2 regions of the Cupriavidus sp. JZ107 genome follow, and region 1 is predicted to be linked to the other one. Evidence: predicted binding sites of a transcription regulator. Region 1 holds the regulator's gene; the other holds the start of a gene.
The links. Region 1 encodes FliA, which starts transcription of late flagellar genes. Its sites were predicted from a motif close to CTAAAGTTTNNNNNNNNNNNGCCGNTA; they were not measured.
Positions count from the first base shown of each region.

Region 2: M1D55_RS20365 (DUF342 domain-containing protein) is a predicted target of FliA. The motif match lies at 7,071-7,097, and genes of this name have one in related genera.

Region 1 covers NZ_CP096480.1:2,001,794-2,010,846, reverse strand. The annotation lists gene flhF (flagellar biosynthesis protein FlhF) at 1-1,906, shown strand, start outside; gene M1D55_RS08680 (MinD/ParA family ATP-binding protein) at 1,913-2,758, shown strand; gene M1D55_RS08675 (RNA polymerase sigma factor FliA) at 2,778-3,494, shown strand; gene M1D55_RS08670 (flagellar protein FlhE) at 3,515-3,955, shown strand; gene clsB (cardiolipin synthase ClsB) at 4,096-5,316, shown strand; gene M1D55_RS08660 (lysylphosphatidylglycerol synthase domain-containing protein) at 5,388-6,371, shown strand; gene M1D55_RS08655 (flagella synthesis protein FlgN) at 6,645-7,103, opposite strand; gene flgM (flagellar biosynthesis anti-sigma factor FlgM) at 7,175-7,483, opposite strand; gene flgA (flagellar basal body P-ring formation chaperone FlgA) at 7,621-8,385, opposite strand; gene flgB (flagellar basal body rod protein FlgB) at 8,704-9,053, shown strand, end outside.
Region 2 covers NZ_CP096481.1:2,366,433-2,375,485, reverse strand. The annotation lists gene lpxO (lipid A hydroxylase LpxO) at 1-593, shown strand, start outside; gene M1D55_RS20395 (aminotransferase-like domain-containing protein) at 667-2,103, opposite strand; gene M1D55_RS20390 (hypothetical protein) at 2,376-2,720, shown strand; gene M1D55_RS20385 (threo-3-hydroxy-L-aspartate ammonia-lyase) at 2,782-3,762, shown strand; gene M1D55_RS20380 (NAD(P)/FAD-dependent oxidoreductase) at 3,891-5,519, shown strand; gene M1D55_RS20375 (DUF1415 domain-containing protein) at 5,523-6,083, shown strand; gene M1D55_RS20370 (class I SAM-dependent methyltransferase) at 6,115-6,942, opposite strand; gene M1D55_RS20365 (DUF342 domain-containing protein) at 7,177-8,811, shown strand; gene M1D55_RS20360 (hypothetical protein) at 8,868-9,053, opposite strand, start outside.

The DNA.
Region 1 (9,053 bases):
CGAGCAGCTGCGGATCTACGGCGACATCCTCGGCGTGCCGGTGCACGCGGTCAAGGATGCGTCGGATCTGCGTCTCGCGCTGGGCGCGCTGTCGCAGAAGCATCTGGTGATCATCGACACCGTCGGCATGAGCCAGCGCGACCGCAACCTGTCCGAGCAGATCGCGATGCTGGCCGGCGCGCCGGCGCCGGTGCAGCGCGTGCTGCTGCTCAATGGCGCCAGCCACGGCGATACGCTCAACGAGGTGGTGCACGCCTACCGCCACGATGCCGCGCCGGGCGCCGGCATCGACGGCTGCATCATCAGCAAGCTCGACGAGGCCACCCATCTGGGCTCGGTGCTCGATGTCGTGATCCGGCACCGGCTGCCGGTGTTCTACGCGTCGACCGGCCAGCGCGTGCCGGAGCATCTGGAACTGGCGCGCGGCGACGCGCTGGTCGAGCGCGCCTTCCTGATGCCGCGGCGCGGCTCCGTGTTTGCCGACGCGCAGGCCGCGCGCCGCGCGCTGGCGGCGCAAGGCGCCGACGATACCGCCGACGCGAGCCACGGCGCGCGCAGCGAAGCCCACGACGTGCTGCGCTCGATCGCCGACAGCGGCCATGCCGTCGGCGCGTGCGTCAACGCGCTGCGCGATGGCCCCTATGGCTTTGCGCTGCTGCGCGAGCTGTGGGCCAGCCGCGGCCAGGGCCAAGCCGCCCCGACCGAGCTGCGTCCGCTGGTACGCCAGGTCCGCGATGCCGTCTGCCAGGACGCCAGCCGGCATTGCGAACACTTCGTGCTGTCCGCCTCGGTGACGCTCCCCTGCGCGGTGCCGGGCCGCCGCGCGCCGCAGCCGTGGCAGCACACGCTGTGGCTCGGCGACCGTGACGGCATGCCGCTGATGGCCACCGTGACGCCGCTGGCGCGCACGCAGCAGGCCGGCGGCTGGGACACCGAGATGGCGGACTGGCGCGCCGCGCTGGCCGCACGCCGTACCGTCGTCCATCTGCTCGATACGATGCCGGCCGGCGCTACGCTGCAACGCTGGCAGTCGAGCGGCGAACGCTGGCTGGCGGCAGCGCGCAAGAGCACGCGCGTGCTGTGCGACGGCACGGCATGGAAGCTCGATGCGCTGGCCGACACGCTGACTTTCCACGCGCAGGCCGAACTGCGCTGGCGCGACCGCGACGCGGTGCAATGGGTTGCGCAGACCAGGGTGCGCGTGCTCGAAGGGCAGGCCCGCGCCGCGCGCGGCACCGCCACCGAAGGCGGCATCGAGGCCGTGCTGCTGGTGGCGCGGACCATCGAGCGCGACAGCGGCCAGACGCTGGCCGTCGACTATCTGCTGGCCGATCCGGCGCTCGCCGGCGCCGGCGCGCAGCTCGCTCAGTGGGCACGCTGGGGCGAGGCCGCGGCGCTGCAATGCCGCACGCTGCGCCATGCGCTGGACCATCTCGGCCGCCCGGCCGGCATGTCGCCGCAGGCCTTTGACGTCGATGCGCTGGTCGCGCTGCAGGCAGGCATGACCGCGTTGCGGCTGGCGCATGCGCCGGCCCAGGCGGCGATCGACTGCCTGGCAGGACTGGCCGGCCAGGCAGGCCGGTCGGCCGCCAGGGACGCGGCGCCCGGCGCCGCCGCGCTGCTCGAAGGACTGGGCCGCCTGCTGGCCTTGCTCGACGTGCTGGAGAACTTCCCGGGTCGCAACGCCGCGGCGTCGTCGCCGGCTACCGGCTCGAACGAACAGCGTGCTGCGGATGCGCCGATCGCCGCGATCCACGTCGCGACCCATGCCGATGCGGCCACTGCACCGCCCACTCCGGCGCTGCCCGAATCCGCGCAGCACCTCGCCCAACGGATGACGCGGAGCGCCGCGGGCACGCAAGAGAACGCGTCGGCGAAGTTCGACCTGGCCGCGCTTGGAGACTGATTGAACATGCTTGCCGTCGATCAGGCCGAAAGCCTGCGCCGCATGCTGGCGCCGCGCGCCACCCGCCGTATCGCCGTGTTCGCCTGCGAGCCGGGTGCCGGTGCGACCACGGTCGCGCTGGGCCTCGCGCATGCGCTGGCGCTGCAGGGCGAGCGCGTGCTGCTGGTCGATGAGGACCTGCCGCACGCGCGCGCGACGCGCCTTGCCGGTGCCGCGCCCTCGGGCACGCTGGCCCAGGTGCTCGCCGGCACCGTCGCGGCCGATGCCGCGGTCGGTCGCCGCGAAGCCGGCATGCCGGCGCTGCTGCCCGGCGATGCGACGGCGTGGGGCTCGCTGCAGGCGCTGCAGGACTTTCGCACCGTCGTTACCGACGCACGAGTCGGCGCCGATGGCGCGCTGTCACGCTTCGCCGGCGCCGCGCACAACCTGGTGGTGGTGATGCGGCCCGAGCGCGAATCGCTGACCGCCGCCTATGCCTGCATCAAGCGGCTGCATCATCGTTACGCCTGCCGGCAGTTCGAGCTGGTGGTCAACGGCGCCGCCAGCGAAGCGTCGGCGATGGCCATCGCCGGCAATCTGGCGCGCACCGCGGGCCAGTACCTGGGCGTGCAGGCGCGCTGCGCCGGCGTGCTGCCGGCCGACCCGCTGGTCGCGCGCGGCACGGCGCTGTCGCGCGGCGTGGTCGACGCCTTCCCGGGCGCGCCGGCCACCGCCATGCTGCGCCGACTTGCCGCCAGCATCGCTGGCTGGCCTCTTTCACCCGATCCCGAACCGATGCCCGCTGCGGGCCCTCCTGGCGCCTCGACCGTTGTCGCCAGCGCCGCGCCGCCCGCATCGGCGATGGCCTGCTAGCACTCGCGAGAATTCCACCATGTACACGATCCAGGGAAAGCTCGAACAGACCGACACCGTCCAGACCCATGCGCCGCTGGTCCGGCGCATCGCCCTGCAGCTGGCGGCGAAGCTGCCGGCCAGCGTGCAACTGGACGACCTGATCCAGGCCGGCATGATCGGCCTGCTCGATGCCGCCCGGCGCTACGAAGACACCCACGGCGCGCGCTTCGAGACCTATGCCAGCCAGCGTATCCGCGGCGCGATGCTCGACGAGGTACGCGCCAATGACTGGCAGTCCCGCAGCCTGCGCCAGTCGACGCGCCGGATCGAACGGACCGTGCGCGCGCTGGAGCAGAAGCTCGGCCGCACGCCGCTGGACTCGGAGGTCGCCGAAGAACTCGAGATGCCGCTGGACGAATACCAGAGCATGCTCAACGAGGTCTATGGCTGCCAGCTGCTGCACTACGAGGACTTCGAGCGCTCCGGCGAGGAGGACTTCCTCGATCGCCACCTGACCGTCAGCGAGGACGGCAATCCGCTGACGCTGCTGATGGAGAGCGGCATGCGCGGCGCGCTGATCCGCGCGATCGAACGGCTGCCCGAACGCGAGAAGCTGGTGCTGTCGCTGTGCTACGACCAGGAGCTGAACCTGCGCGAAATCGGCGCGGTGCTCGAGGTCACCGAATCGCGCGTTTGCCAGATCCGCAGCCAGGCGATCAACCGGCTGCGCAGCCAGTTGCGCGGGCTGCTGTGATGGCTGGCACGGCAGCTCGCATGTTCCGGTCGATCGCGGCGGTCGCCGCGGCGATGACGTCGACCGCCGTCGTCGCCTCGCCGCTGATGCATACGAACTTCGGTGCCGACTCGCGCCATGCGTGGACGGCCTCGGTGTCCGCACCGGCGCTGTACGGCCGCGGCGTGCGGGCCTTGTCGGCGCCTATCCTACCCAGCGGCTTTCTGACACAGGCCGAAGGGGTGATCACCGCGGTGCGCTGGCGTTACCGTTTTGCCCGTGTGCCACCGCCAAATCTGCAAGCCTATCTCTGTAATGCCAACCGCTGCGTGATGCTGCCGGGGCCCGAGGGCAAGACCGATGCCTTCCGCGGGGATGATGCCGACAAGGGTTTCGTCTTTGCGTTCCGCATTCCGGGACAGGGGCCGCTGAGCCCCGTGCTGCAAGGACAGGCCAGCCAGATCACGGTCAGCTATCGCTGAATGGCGGGCGCTGCCCAAGCGGCCAGGTGACCGCGAAGTCGCCGTCGTGACGACGTGATTTGCGGTGGACTTGCCGGCTCGGAGCGGGTGGCATTGAATGTGCTTGTTGCCAATGGAGAATTTGGCAGCGAGACATCGAAATGAGCCCCAACCGAACCAGCGGTAATCGCATCCGCCTGCTGGAGAACGGCGACGAATATTTCCCGCGCGTCTTTGCCGCGATCGCCGCCGCCCGGACCAGCGTGCTGCTGGAAACCTTCATCCTGTTCGACGACCGCGTCGGCGTGGCGCTGCGCGAGGCCTTGATTGCCGCGGCAAAACGCGGTGTCCATGTGGCGATCACGGTCGACGGCTACGGCTCGCCCGATCTGCCGCCGGAGTTCGTCGCCGGCATGGTCGCCGCGGGCGTGCGCTTCCACATCTTCGCGCCACGCCGGCGGCTGCTCGGCGTGCGGACCAATCTGTTCCGCCGGCTGCATCGCAAGCTGGTGGCGATCGACGGACGGATCGCCTTCATCGGCGGTATCAACTTCTCCGCGCAGCACCTGACCGACCATGGTCCGCAGGCCAAGCAGGACTATGCGGTCGAGGTGGAGGGACCGGTCGCCCACGAGGTGCATCGCTTCCTCGCGCAGACGCTGCCGCCGGGCGACGTCGAAGTGCCCGCGGTCCCGCCTCCGCCGCCGGCCGGCACCATGGCCGCGTGGCTGGTCACGCGGGACAACGACGCGCATCCGACCGATATCGAATGGGAGTACCTGCAGGCGATCCGCGCCGCGCGGCACCAGGTGGTGATCGCCAACGCCTACTTCCTGCCCGGCTATCGCGTGCTGCACGCGATCTGCGAGGCCGCGCAGCGCGGCGTCGACGTGCGGCTGATCCTGCAGGGCAACCCCGACATGCTGTGGGTCAAGCGGATGGCCGACATGCTGTACGCCCATCTTCAAGACGCCGGCGTGCGCATCTTCGAATATTGCGAGCGGCCGCTGCACGGCAAGGTCGCGGTGATCGACCGTGACTGGTCCACCGTCGGCTCCAGCAATCTCGACCCGCTGAGCCTGTCGCTGAATCTCGAAGCCAATCTGGTGATTCGCGACGCCGGCTTCGCCCGCGGCCTGCGCGAGAACCTCGACACGCTGATGGCCAATGCGTGCCGCGAGATCCCGCCGAATCGCCAGACGCGGCGCGCGCCGCTGCAGCTGGCGGCGACCACGCTGATGTTCCACTTCCTGCGCCGCTTCCCCGCATGGGCGGGCTGGCTGCCGGCCCACACGCCGAAGCTGGTGGTGGCCACCGCCGAGCCGTCGCGCCGGCCCTGGCGATTTCCGGTCCTGAAGCGGGACGCCGGTGGAGCGGAATAGTTGACGGTACAAAGGGATGACGCGGAAGGATGACGGCAATACGACGACGGCAAATCGACCACGACAACCAGATGACGGCACGACAGGCGACTGACCACCACACGAGAACACGGCGGCGCAGCCGCTGGGCGCAGGTGCGCCGCGTATTGGGCATCGTCTTCGTCGCGCTGGTGGTGGTGCTGGTGGTCAGGAAGCTTGCCGAGGTCGAATGGGCCGAAGTCTGGGTCACGCTGCAGGAATACGACTACCGCACGCTGACGCCGGCTGCGCTGCTGGTCGTGCTGAGCTATTTCTGGCATTCGGCGTTCGACCTGCTGGGCCGCTGGTATGCGCGGCATCGGCTGTCGTCGCCGCGCGTACTGGTGATCGCCTTCGTCAGCTATGCCTTCAATCTGAACCTGGGCGCGCTGGTCGGCGGGCTCGGCATTCGCTATCGGCTCTATTCCGGGGCGGGACTGTCGGGCGCGCAGATCGCGTCGGTCTATACGATCGGCGTGGTCAGCAACTGGATCGGCTATCTGGCGCTGCTCGGCGCGGTGCTGGCTGCCCGCACCGTGGTGCTGCCGCCCGAGTGGGGGCTCAATGCCACGCTGCTGCAGATCGCGGGGTTTGCGCTGCTGGCCGCGGTCGCCGCGTATCTGGTCGCGTGCGCCAGGGCGCGGCGGCGCCGCTGGACGGTACGCGGCCATGCCTTCCATCTGCCGCCGTTGCGGTTCGCGGTGATGCAGTGCGCGCTGTCGATAACCAACTGGCTGACCATCTCGGCCATCATCCAGACGCTGCTGCCATCGTCGGTGCCGCTGCTGGTGGTGCTGGGCGTGGTGCTGATCGGCAGCATCGCCGGCGCGGTCGCGCATATTCCGGCGGGCCTGGGCGTGCTCGAGACGGTATTCGTCGTGCTGCTGGGCGACCGCGTGCCGCACCACGCGCTGCTGGCCGCATTGCTGGCCTATCGGGCAATGTACTACCTGCTGCCGATGCTGCCGGCGGTGGTGGGATATTTCCTGCTGGAGGCGCGGGGAAGGCGCGCCAGCACGGTCGAGCCGACCGCGTGAAGGGTGGGGTTCGCCCCTCTCCCGCTTGCGGGAGAGGGGCGGGGGAGAGGGCAGCTTGCTATGTGGTGGCGCTTGCAACCACCTCCCTCTCCCCAACCCTCTCCCGCTGAGGAGGAGAGGGAGCACGCTTTCGGCGAGGGAAAACGAAGCGGGAAGAACCGGACGCCCCGGATATTCGCCCCTCTCCCGCTTGCGGGAGAGGGGTGGGGGAGAGGGCCGCGGGCGGCCGCTATGTGGCGGCGCTGCAACCACCTCTTCTCCCCAGAGAGAGAATCAGCCGCTGGCTAGGCTGACGCCGCGCGGACCGGCCTGTGCCCGGCCGTTGCGGCCGTAGACCGTGGCCGTGTCGCCGCGCTGGCGCAGCGTCTGCAGCGCGTCCTGTGTGTATTCCAGGTGCGCCGACACCACGGCCCCATTCAGCGTATTGGCCTCCGCCGCGCCGCGCGCGGTCAGTACCAGCGTGCGCCACGCGGCGGCGACGCCTTCGTCGATATGCAATCCCACCAGTTGCCGGCCGCTGCCGACGCGGATGCCGAGCGCGGCCATCTGCGCCTGGCGTGCGGTGCCGAGCTGCGCGATCTGTTGCGCCAGTTCCTGCTTGTTCTGCACCAGCTCGCCCAGCGACTGGAAGTCGCCGGCGCGAATCGCGGTCCGTTCCTGCTGCAGGGCATCGACGAAGGCCGCGATGGCTTGCGTTTCCCGCTGCATGCTGGCGATCAGGGCTTGGCTCATGGGCGCGAAGTCGAAGGAAATCGGTGGGGGTAGGGTCTACGGGTTCAGTGAGATCAGCCGGTTCAGCCTGATCAGCGGCCGCCGTCCTGTGTCAGCTCGCGCAGCGTGGCCAGCAGACCGTCGGCGATCTTGCTCGGGTCCATCTTCAGGCGCCCTTCGGCGATGGCCTGGCGGATCTCGTCCACCTTGGCTTGATCGATATCGCCGTCGGCCTCATGGGCCAGACGCGAACCGATATCGCGCACCTGGGTGCCGAGGGGGCTCATGGTCAGGCCGCTCGCGGACAGTGCGGCGCCCGGCACGGGGCTAGACGCGGTGCGTCCAGTGCTTTCAGCGGCACCTTCGCCGGTGCGCGGCAGGGTCGATTGGTGGATCTTCACGGGATGTCCTTGCTGGGTTTGCTCAGCTTAACGGCGGGGCGTGGCCAAACTTTAGGACGCGAATTGTGACACGCTGTAACGACGTTGTGGCGACGGCTGGGGCTGCGGGTGGGGCTATGGCTGGGCTATGGCGGCGGCTATTGCTGCAGCACCACCGTGTCGGCGTCCCGCACCAGCCCATTGACCACCTGCCCGCTCTTGAGCCGGACCTGGACGGTGTTGCCAGGGGCGGCGTCCGCCAGGATCTTTCCCTCGCTGCGGATCTGGAAGGCCTCGCCTTCGATGGTCACGGCGACCATCTGCCCCTGCTTGACCGCGATCGCCTTCCGGACCATGTCCATCCGCAGCGGCGAGCCGGCCGCGATCCGGTTGGCCGTGACCGCGCCCTCGAGCTGCGCCGGGTCCGTGACGACGGCGCGCGGCAGCCCGGCAAGATCGCCTTCGCGCCGTTCCAGATCGGCCGGGCCGATCGGCTGGCCCGGCGCCAGCGCATGCGCGGCGACATAGTAATCAGCCACCACCGAGACGCGTGCCTGCACGTAGCGTGTCCATGGCCGCTCTCCGCCGCAGCGCACGCCAACCGAAACCCGGCCCCAGGCCGCCGCGCCGCCCGGCAGGAACGGCTGCGGCGCCACGCATTCGCGCGCGCGCCCGCCCGACGGTGGCACCACCTGGATGCTGGCCTTGCCCGGCAGCCCGGCGGTCTCGCGCAGCAGGAACTGTTCGACCGCGACGCGCACCGGATCGTCGGTGAACGGCGACGGCTGCGCAGCCTGGGACGGCGAGGCGGATGTCGTGACGGGTGTCGTGGCGGTGGCCGCCAGCGCGGCGGTGCATGGCAGCGCCGCGCAGAGCGCCAGCAAGGCGAGGCGGCGTGATGCCGATCGGTGCGTGCGAAACATGGCGTGATCCCGGCAGGCGAAACGGAAAGTCAAGAAACAAGGCGGCAGGCCGTACGCGGGCGCGCGCGGCAGGCGCGCGTGGAGGCGACAAGCGTCCGGCAACGAGACCTCATTGTAGGCAGCGGCCCGCGCGCCCTCCGCCCGAAATGCGCACGTTTCCCCGTCTTATTCATCCGATTGCACTGGCCAGCCGGCACCTAAGATGGCACCCGTAAAGAAGGCCGGGTCCGATCCCGGCCGCCCTCACGCCTTTGCCGACGCAGGGGCGCGTGGTTTCGTCACACGTTCCTCGATAGCGAGAGATAGCGAGATACGGACATGATCGACAGACTCGATGCGTCGTTCCGTTTCCAGCAGGAAGCGTTGAACTTGCGCAATCAGCGGCAATCGGTGATCGCCGCCAATATCGCCAATGCCGATACGCCGGGCTTCAAGGCCCGCGACTTCGACTTTGCCAGCCAGCTGTCCGAATCGGTCGAGCGGGGGCGGCAGGCCAACGGCGTGTCGCTGTCGACCACGTCGACGCGCCATCTGCCGGGGCAGGCCTCGGTCGCCAGCGAGTTCGAACTGGCGTACCGCATTCCGATGCAATCGAGCATCGACGGCAACACCGTCGAGATGGACACCGAGCGGGTGGCGTTCGCCGACAACTCGGTCAAGTACGAGTT
Region 2 (9,053 bases), on a different replicon from region 1:
AATACGGCTGGAAGCGCTTCTACCTGAAGTGGTACGAGGCGCATCATCCGTCGGCCGAGCAGCTGTGCCCGCGCACGGTCGCGCTGCTGCGCGAACTCCCGTTCGTCAAGGCCGCGATGTTTGCCGAGCTGCCGCCGGGCGGCAAGCTCAATCCGCATCGCGATCCGTTCGCCGGCTCGCTGCGCTACCACCTCGGCCTGGCCACGCCGAACGACGACCGCTGCTTCATCGAGGTCGACGGCGAGCGGCACAGCTGGCGCGACGGCCAGGGCGTGGTGTTCGACGAAACGTATCTGCACTGGGCCGAGAACCGCAGCGACCAGAACCGGCTGATCCTGTTCTGCGATATCGAGCGGCCGATGCGCTATGGCTGGGCCGGCAAGATCAATCGCTGGCTGGGCCGCAAGGTGATGAGCGCGGCCAGTTCGCCGAACGACGAGAACGACCAGACCGGCATGATCAACAAGCTGTTCCGCATCGTCTGGCTGGGCGGCCAGTATCGCCGCCGCCTGAAGGCGTGGAACCGCCACGTCTATTACGTGGTCAAGTTCGGCCTGATCGCCGCCGGCGTCGCGCTGATCGTCTTCCTGTAACGCTGCAGCCTTCAGGCCTGCACGCGGCCGCAACAAAGGACGCGGTGCCACGCACCGCGTCCCACCCCTTCCGCTAGCGTGGCGCCAGCCGCGCCACCACTCCCGCCAGCTTCCGATACGCCCGCTCCAGCGCGGTCGACCGCGGTGCGCCGATATTGATCCGCAGGCAATGGTCGAAACGGCTCGAGTTGGAGAACACCACCCCGGGCATCACGCGCACACCGGCCTCGAGCGCCTGCTCGAACACCGCCTCCGACGACAGCCGGTCCGGCAGCTCCACCCAAAGATGCATGCCGCCCTGCGGCGCCGACAGCCGCGTGCCCGGCGGAAACAGGGCAGCGATGGTCTCTGCCGCCCAATGCCGCTGATGGCGCAGCCGTGCGCGCAGCCGCCGCAGATGCCGATCGACATCGCCCGACGCCATCAGCTCGGCCACGGCGATCTGCGACAGCAGCTCGTTCGGCCGCGACTGGCTGAACTTCAGCATCTCGACGCGGGCCTGCCATTTGCCGGCGGCTATCCAGCCGAGCCGCATGCCCGGCGCCAGATTCTTGTGCAGCGAGGCGCAGTAGATCACGTTGCCGCTGCGGTCCCACGCCTTGGCGGCGGCCAGCGGCGCGTCGTCGTCGGCCAGCGTCGAGAAGCAGTCGTCCTCGATCAGCGCGATGCCGCGCGCCTCGCACCATTGCACCAGCCGCGCCTTGTTCGCGTCCGGCATGATGCTGCCCTGCGGGTTCTGCAGGTTCGGTACCACCACCACCGCGCGAATGTTGTCGTAGGTCTGCGCGGCCAGTTCCAGCGCTTCCAGCGACAGCCCTGTCTGCGGGCTGCACGGCACCTCGAGCGCCCGCATGCCGAGGCTTTCGAGGATTTGCAGCAATCCGTAATAGGTCGGGGATTCGACCGCGATGACGTCGCCCGGACCGGCCACCGCGCGCAAGGCGAGGTTCAGCGCCTCGGTGCAGCCATGCGTGATGGCGATCTGTTCCGGCGCCAGCGTCATGCGCGCCTGCAGCGCCTGGCGCGCCAGCGCGGCGCGCAGTGCCGGATGTCCATCGGGCTCGACTGCGCTGCCCAGCAGGCTGGGATGGCGGCGCAGCGCGCGGCCGGTGGCCTGGCGCAGCGCTTCGACCGGATAGAGCTCGGGCGGCGCGCAGGCGCCCGCCAGATTGATCGCGTCGGGATAGCGGCGGCCGCGCGCGATGATCGCCGAGATGCGTGCGTGGATGCCGACGTACTGCGCGGGATCGGGCAGCGACGCCGACGGTTCCGCGATGGGCGTGGTCTGCGGCGCCGGGGGGCGGACGAAGTAGCCTGAGCGCGGACGCGCTTCGAGCAGCCCTTGCGCCTCCATCTCGCGGCACGCCTGCAGCGCGGTCGACAGGCTGACGCCGTGGCGCTCCATCAGGGCCCGTATCGATGGCATCCGCTCGCCGGGCAGCAGCGTGCCCGAGGCGATGGCCTGCCGATAGTGGCCGGCGAGTTGACGGTACAGCGGGGCGGAGTCCATGCGGCATGGTGGCGCATCCGGCCGATGCGCAACAGATACAGAAAAGTATCCGCCGTATCGTAACAGAGCAAAGGATGGGCCTCTGTTCTGCTGTCCGTTGCGGTGCCGTGTGCCTGCCGCACCGCGACGGCGGCCGGTACGCTGCGTTCAGTCGATCGCGCATCCACGATGCCGGCCGCTCTTTGCTGCTGTGTCATGGCATCCCGTCGCAGACGGGCCGCCCGCAGCCACAGCACAACCCCAGCGGCATCAGAACCCGTCCGAGGCCCATCATGTCCATCCTGTCCCTGCTGCCACATCCGATCTACCACCACCGTGCGTTGACGCTGCATGCCGGCCACTCGGTCGGCTTCCACGCCAGGGCCGGTACCGAGCTGCATGTCGCCGATGGCGACGTGGAACTGATCGAGCCGCCGCTGCTGCTCGCCGACACGCTGCACTGGCCGCGACGGGCACTGGGACCGGGCAGCGTGGTCGCGCTGTCCCGCTCCGGCTGGTTTGCGCTGCGCGCGCGGCGCGATACCACCGTGCGGCTGCGCCAACGTGCCTGGGTATTCTCCCGGGCCCGTATCGCGCGCATACTTTCCGGCTGGCGCCGCCGGCGCCTGGCGCACTGAGCCGGCCGATGCCCGTCCTTTCGAACCGCGTATCTCATTTCCCTGCAAGGAGTGTTGTCCCATGACGCAATTGGCCATCTCGTTCATCGATGTCGTGGAGGCGCATCGCCGCATCAGCGGCGTCGCGCACCATACGCCGGTGCTGACCTCGGCCACCGCCGACGCGCAGGCCGGCGCGCGGCTGTTCTTCAAGTGCGAGAACCTGCAGCGCATGGGCGCCTTCAAGTTTCGCGGCGGCTACAACGCGATCGCGCAACTGTCTGCCGCACAGCGCGCCGCCGGTGTCGCGGCGTTCTCGTCGGGCAACCATGCGCAGGCGATTGCGCTGTCGGCGCGGCTGTTCGGCACGCGCGCGGTGATCGTGATGCCCAAGGACGCGCCCGCGGCCAAGATCGCCGCGACGCGCGGCTATGGCGGCGAAGTCGTGCTGTACGACCGCTATACCGAGGACCGCCATGCCATCAGCGAGCGGCTGGCGCGCGAGCAGGGCCTGACGCTGATCCCGCCGTTCGACCATCCGGACGTGATGGCCGGGCAGGGCACCGCCGCCAAGGAGCTGTTCGAGCAGGCCGGTCCGCTGGACGTGTTGCTGGTCCCGCTGGGCGGTGGGGGTCTGCTGTCGGGCAGCGCCGTGGCGGCGCGGGCGATGCATCCCGGCTGCAAGATCATCGGGGTCGAGCCCGAAGCGGGCAACGACGGGCAGCAAAGCCTGCGGGCGGGGCGCATCGTCGAGATCGGCACGCCCAACACGATCGCGGACGGGGCGCAGACCCAGCATCTTGGCCGCCACACCTTCCCGGTGCTGCAGCAGCTGGTCGACGATATCGTCACGGTCAGCGACGCCCAACTGGTCGAGGCGATGCGCTTCTTTGCCGGCCGCATGAAACTGGTCGTCGAACCGACCGGCTGCCTGGGCGCTGCGGCGGCCTTCGCCGGCAAGGCCCCGATCGCCGGCAAGCGGGTCGGCATCATCCTGTCCGGCGGCAATGTCGACCTGGCTCGCTATGCCGCGCTGCTGGGGCAGGTGCCAGCCCAGGATTGAGCGCCAAGGACCGACGGCCCACCCGGGGGGGGCAGCGGCGGCAGCGAGGGGCCGGCGCGGCCGAAAGGCTTTAGAATTGCGGGTTGGCCATCGGACCCGCCGCTCGGCCGCCGAATACCTCGTTCCCCATGCTACGCCTCAGTGAACTCAAGCTCCCCCTCGACCATTCAGAAAGTGACCTGGAGGCCGCTGTCCGCGCGCGGCTGATCGAGATCGGCATCAAGGGCGATGGCATGGTGTCCTTTACCGTGTTCCGCCGCGCGCACGACGCACGCAAGCGCTCCGATATCAAGCTGACGTATATCGTCGATATCGAGGTGAAGGACGAGGAGGCGGCGCGCAAGCGCATCGCCGGCAAGCCGAACTGGAGCGTGACGCCGGACATGACGTACCGCTTCGTCGCGCAGGCGCCGCAGCACACGGCCACGCCGCGACCGGTGGTGATCGGCATGGGCCCGTGCGGCCTGCTGGCCGGGCTGCTCCTCGCGCAGATGGGCTTTCGCCCGATCATTCTGGAGCGCGGCAAGGAAGTGCGCGAACGCACCCGCGACACCTTCGGTCTATGGCGCAAGAGCGTGCTGAATCCGGAATCGAACGTGCAGTTCGGCGAGGGCGGTGCCGGTACCTTCTCCGACGGCAAGCTCTACAGCCAGATCAAGGACCCGAAGCACTACGGCCGCAAGGTACTGCACGAGTTCGTCAAGGCCGGCGCGCCGGAGGACATCCTGTTCAAGGCGCGGCCGCACATCGGCACGTTCCGGCTGGTCAAGATGGTCGAGAACATCCGTGCGGAGATCTTCGCGCTCGGGGGCGAGATCCGTTTCGACACGCGCGTCGACGATATCGACATCGAAGGCGGCCGCGTGCGCGGACTGCAGCTGTCCAATGGCGACTATCTGCCGTGCGAGCAGGTGATCCTGGCGGTCGGCCACAGCGCGCGCGATACCTTCGAGATGCTGTACCGACGCGGCGTGTTCATGGAGGCCAAGCCGTTCTCGCTCGGCTTTCGCATCGAACATCCGCAGGGCATGATCAACCGCAGCCGCTTCGGCAAGTTTGCCGGCAACAAGCTGCTGGGCGCCGCCGACTACAAGATCGTGCACCACTGCAGCAACGGCCGTTCGGTCTACAGCTTCTGCATGTGCCCGGGCGGCACCGTGGTGGCGGCGGCATCCGAGCCGGGGCGCGTGGTCACCAACGGCATGAGCCAGTACAAGCGCGCCGAGCGCAACGCCAATGCCGGCATCGTCGTCGGCATCACGCCCGACGACTATCCGGGCGGACCGCTGGCCGGCATCGAGTTCCAGCGCCATTGGGAAGAACGCGCCTTCGAGCTGGGCGGGCGCAACTACTGCGCGCCGGGCCAGCTGGTCGGCGACTTCCTGGCGCGGCGGCCGTCCACCGCGCTCGGCACGGTAGAGCCCTCGTACAAGCCGGGCGTGACCCCGACCGATCTGAGCACCGCACTGCCCGACTACGTGATCGAAGCGATTCGCGAGGCGCTGCCGGCGTTCGAACGGCAGGTGCCTGGCTTCGCGATGGACGACGCCGTGCTGACCGGCGTCGAAACGCGGACCTCGTCGCCGCTGCGCATCCGCCGCAAGGACGACTACCAGAGCGTCAATGTCGCGGGACTCTATCCGGCCGGCGAAGGTGCGGGCTACGCGGGCGGCATCTATTCCGCCGCGATCGACGGCATCGAGGTCGCCGAGGCGGTCGCGCTCGATATCGTCGGCCGCATCGGCAAGGCGGCCTGAGCGATGTCGCCGGCGGAGCAGCAGCAGATCGTCGATGCCACGCGTCACTGGCTGACGCGCGCGGTGATCGGGCTCAATCTGTGTCCGTTCGCCAAAAGCGTCCACGTCAAGGACCAGATCCGCTACGTGGTCTGCGAGGCCACCGACGCCGAGGCGCTGCTCGATACCGTCGAGGCCGAGCTGAAGGCGCTGGCCGCGGCCAATCCGGCGCACATCGATACCACGCTGCTGATCGTCCCCCGGATGCTGGCGGACTTCGCCGACTACAACGATTTCCTGTACCTGGCCGAACGCATGCTCGACAGCCTCGGCCTGTCCGGCGTGCTGCAGATCGCCAGCTTCCACCCGCAATACCAGTTCGCCGGCACCGATGCCGACGATATCGAGAACTACACCAATCGCGCGCCGTATCCGATCCTGCATCTGCTGCGCGAAGACAGCATTGCCCGCGCGGTCGAGGCCTTTCCCGACGCGGCGGACATCTACGAGCGCAATGAGGAAACCCTGCGCCGGCTCGGTCACGAAGGCTGGCGGCGCTGGATGGCGGGGGACGAACCCCGGTAAGCGTGGGTGAGCGCGCGGCTGACGCCGTGGCTCAGGCCGGCGTGAAGAACCGCTCGCGCATTTCCTCGAGCCCCAGCGTTTCGAGCACGTGCGCCAGCCGCTCGGACGGGCGCCGGCGCGGCAGGTCCTTGTACTGGGCCACGATCAGCTCGTTCTTCATCGAGTGTTCCCACCCGACCAGCTCGGTCACCGTGACCTGGTAGCCGTGCGCCTCCAGCTGCAGGCAGCGCAGCACGTTGGTGACCTGGCTGCCGAATTCGCGCGTATGCAGCGGATGGCGCCAGATCTCGGTCAGCGGATTGCCTAGCGACTTCGACTTGTTCCTGCGCAGCACCGCCGCGACCTCGGCCTGGCAGCAAGGGACCACCACGATGTACTTGGCGCGCTTGGTCAAGGCGAAGCGGATCGCATCGTCCGTAGCGGTATTGCAGGCATGCAGCGCGGTGACCATGTCGACCGTCGCGGGCAGCCGGTCCGAGGTGATCGACTCCGCCACCGACAGATTCAGGAACGACATGCCCGGGAAACCGAGCCGCTCGGCGAGCGCGGTGGACGAACGCACCAGTTCCTCGCGCGTCTCGATGCCGTAGATGTGCGAGCGGTCCTGCTGCGTCTTGAAGAACAGATCGTAGAGGATGAAGCCGAGATACGACTTGCCGGCGCCATGGTCGACCAGCGTCAGGTCGGCATGGTCTCGCTTGAGATCCTGCAACAGCGGTTCGATGAACTGATAGAGGTGATAGACCTGCTTCAGCTTGCGGCGGCTGTCCTGGTTCATCTTGCCGTCGCGGGTCAGGATATGGAGTTCCTTGAGCAGCTCGATCGATTGGCCGGGACGGATTTCGTGGGTGTTCGACATGGGATACGGCGGGGTTGGCCCGGGTCCTGATGCGCCGCGTCTTGCGGCATGTTGCGGCGTCCTGCGAGCGGCGAAGGCCCGGGCGGGCAGGGCGACAGTTTACCGGAAGGCGTCCCGAAAAAATTCTCCTAAAGTTTTGCCGAAATCTGCCGTAGGTGACGGACAGGCGGCATGTCGACTCGGTGCCGCCCTCAACAACAACGATAAATCAAAGGCAGACGGCTGGAGGACGCGATGGGTGACGTAGCAGCTTCGGTTGTACGGGTGTGGGTGGAGGCCACGGACAAGGCCGTGCGGGCCCGGTACGAGGTGCCGGTGGAGGGCGAAGGCGGCAGCGGGCCGCCCGACCGCGCCGCGCTGATGGCAGCCCTCGAGACGCAGGGATGGGCGCATGCCAGGCTGGACGAGCACGCCATCGCGGCGTTCCTGCTCGCCTGCCATCGCGACGGGCCGCCGGCCGAGGCGGTGGTCGGCGAACTCGTCGACGGCTATTTCGAGATCGATATCGATGCCGACTCGCTGACGGTGCGGCTGACGCTCTGGCCGCCAGAAGGCGGACGTGCGGTGCAGCCCGACGATGTACGCATCGTGCTCGCGGGGCGCGGCATCAAGCTGCCCGTCGACGAGCCGGCATTGGCCGAAGCCTTCGCCGCGGGACGTTGCGACGACCTGCCGATCGTGCACGGCACGGCGCCGACGCGAGGCACGCCGGCCCGCTTCGTCAATCTGCTGGAGCCGCGCCGCGGCGGCGCCGAGGATGATCACGCCCGGATCGATCTGCGAGACCTCGGCAACCTGCTACTGGTGCAGCCCGGCACGCATCTGATGCGGCGGGTCGCCGCGGTGCAGGGTACCGCGGGTCAGGACGTGTTCGGCCGCGTGCTGCCGGCACCGGAGGTTGCCGACACGCCGTTCTCCGATCGCCTGACTGGCGTCGGCCCGGATGCGCACGATCCGAATCTGCTGGTGGCGACCGTCGCGGGCCTGCCATCGGTGCGCGCGCGCGGCGTCAGCGTCAATCCGGTCGTCGCGGTCGATGCGGTCGACATGCACTCCGGCAATATCGCGTTCGAGGGCACGCTGCGTGTCAACGGCGACATCAAGACCGGCATGTCGGTGCGTGTCGGCGGCGACGTGATCGTCGGCGGCACCATCGAGGCCGCCCATGTCGAGGCCGGCGGCAATGTGGTCGTCAGCGGCGGCATCATCGGCAAGTCCGAAGGGCCGCACGATCCGGCGAGCGCGATCGCGCGGATCCAGTGCAAGGGATCGGTGCATGCGCGCTTTATCGAAAACGCCGTGGTCGAGGCGGGCACCACGGTCACCGCCGACAGCGCCATTCGCCAGAGCGATGTTGCTGCAGGCGAGGTCATCACCGCGGGCGACCCGGCCATCGGCAGCGGCAATATCACCGGCGGCCGCTCGCGCGCCTGGCATGCGGTCCGTACCGGCACGCTAGGCGCGCCGGCCGGCACCGCCACCGCCATCCATGTCGGACTGAACCCCTATGCGGACGCCGAGAAGGCGGCGCTGGAGGCGGACAAGCGCCGGCAGGAACAGGAGCAGGCCAAGATCCAGCAACTGATGACGTTCTTCGCCAAGAATCCCGAGCGCGCCACGCCGGAACTGCGCGAGAAGGCGCGCGCCACGCTGTTCAAATACACGCGGGACATGCTGGACACCGACGCCCATCTGGCCAAGCTCGCCGAGCAACTGCATCCACGCCCGGACGCCGCCGTGGTGGTCGGCAAGTGCGTGCATGGCGGCGTCAGCGTGACGATCGGTCAGAAGACCATGCGCGTGATGGAAGATATGCCGAAGGTCGAATTGCGGCTGGTCGGCGAAGGGATCGGGGTGGTGCGGGAATGAAAAAGCGGCGCACAGGCGCCGCTTTTTCTGAGACTGGTTACGCCTTCGCGCCCTGGTTACTGCAGCGACAGCGCGGTCTGCGTGTAGTGCCGGATATTGCCGGCCGGCTCAATGCCGACATAGCTGTAGTTGAACTCGCACTTGACCGCCCGGCCGAGTTCGGTGGCCCACCAGCAGCGGTAGTCCATCCGGTAGGCGGCATTGCCGGTCACGCCGTTGGTCAGGTTGCCGTCATTGGAATT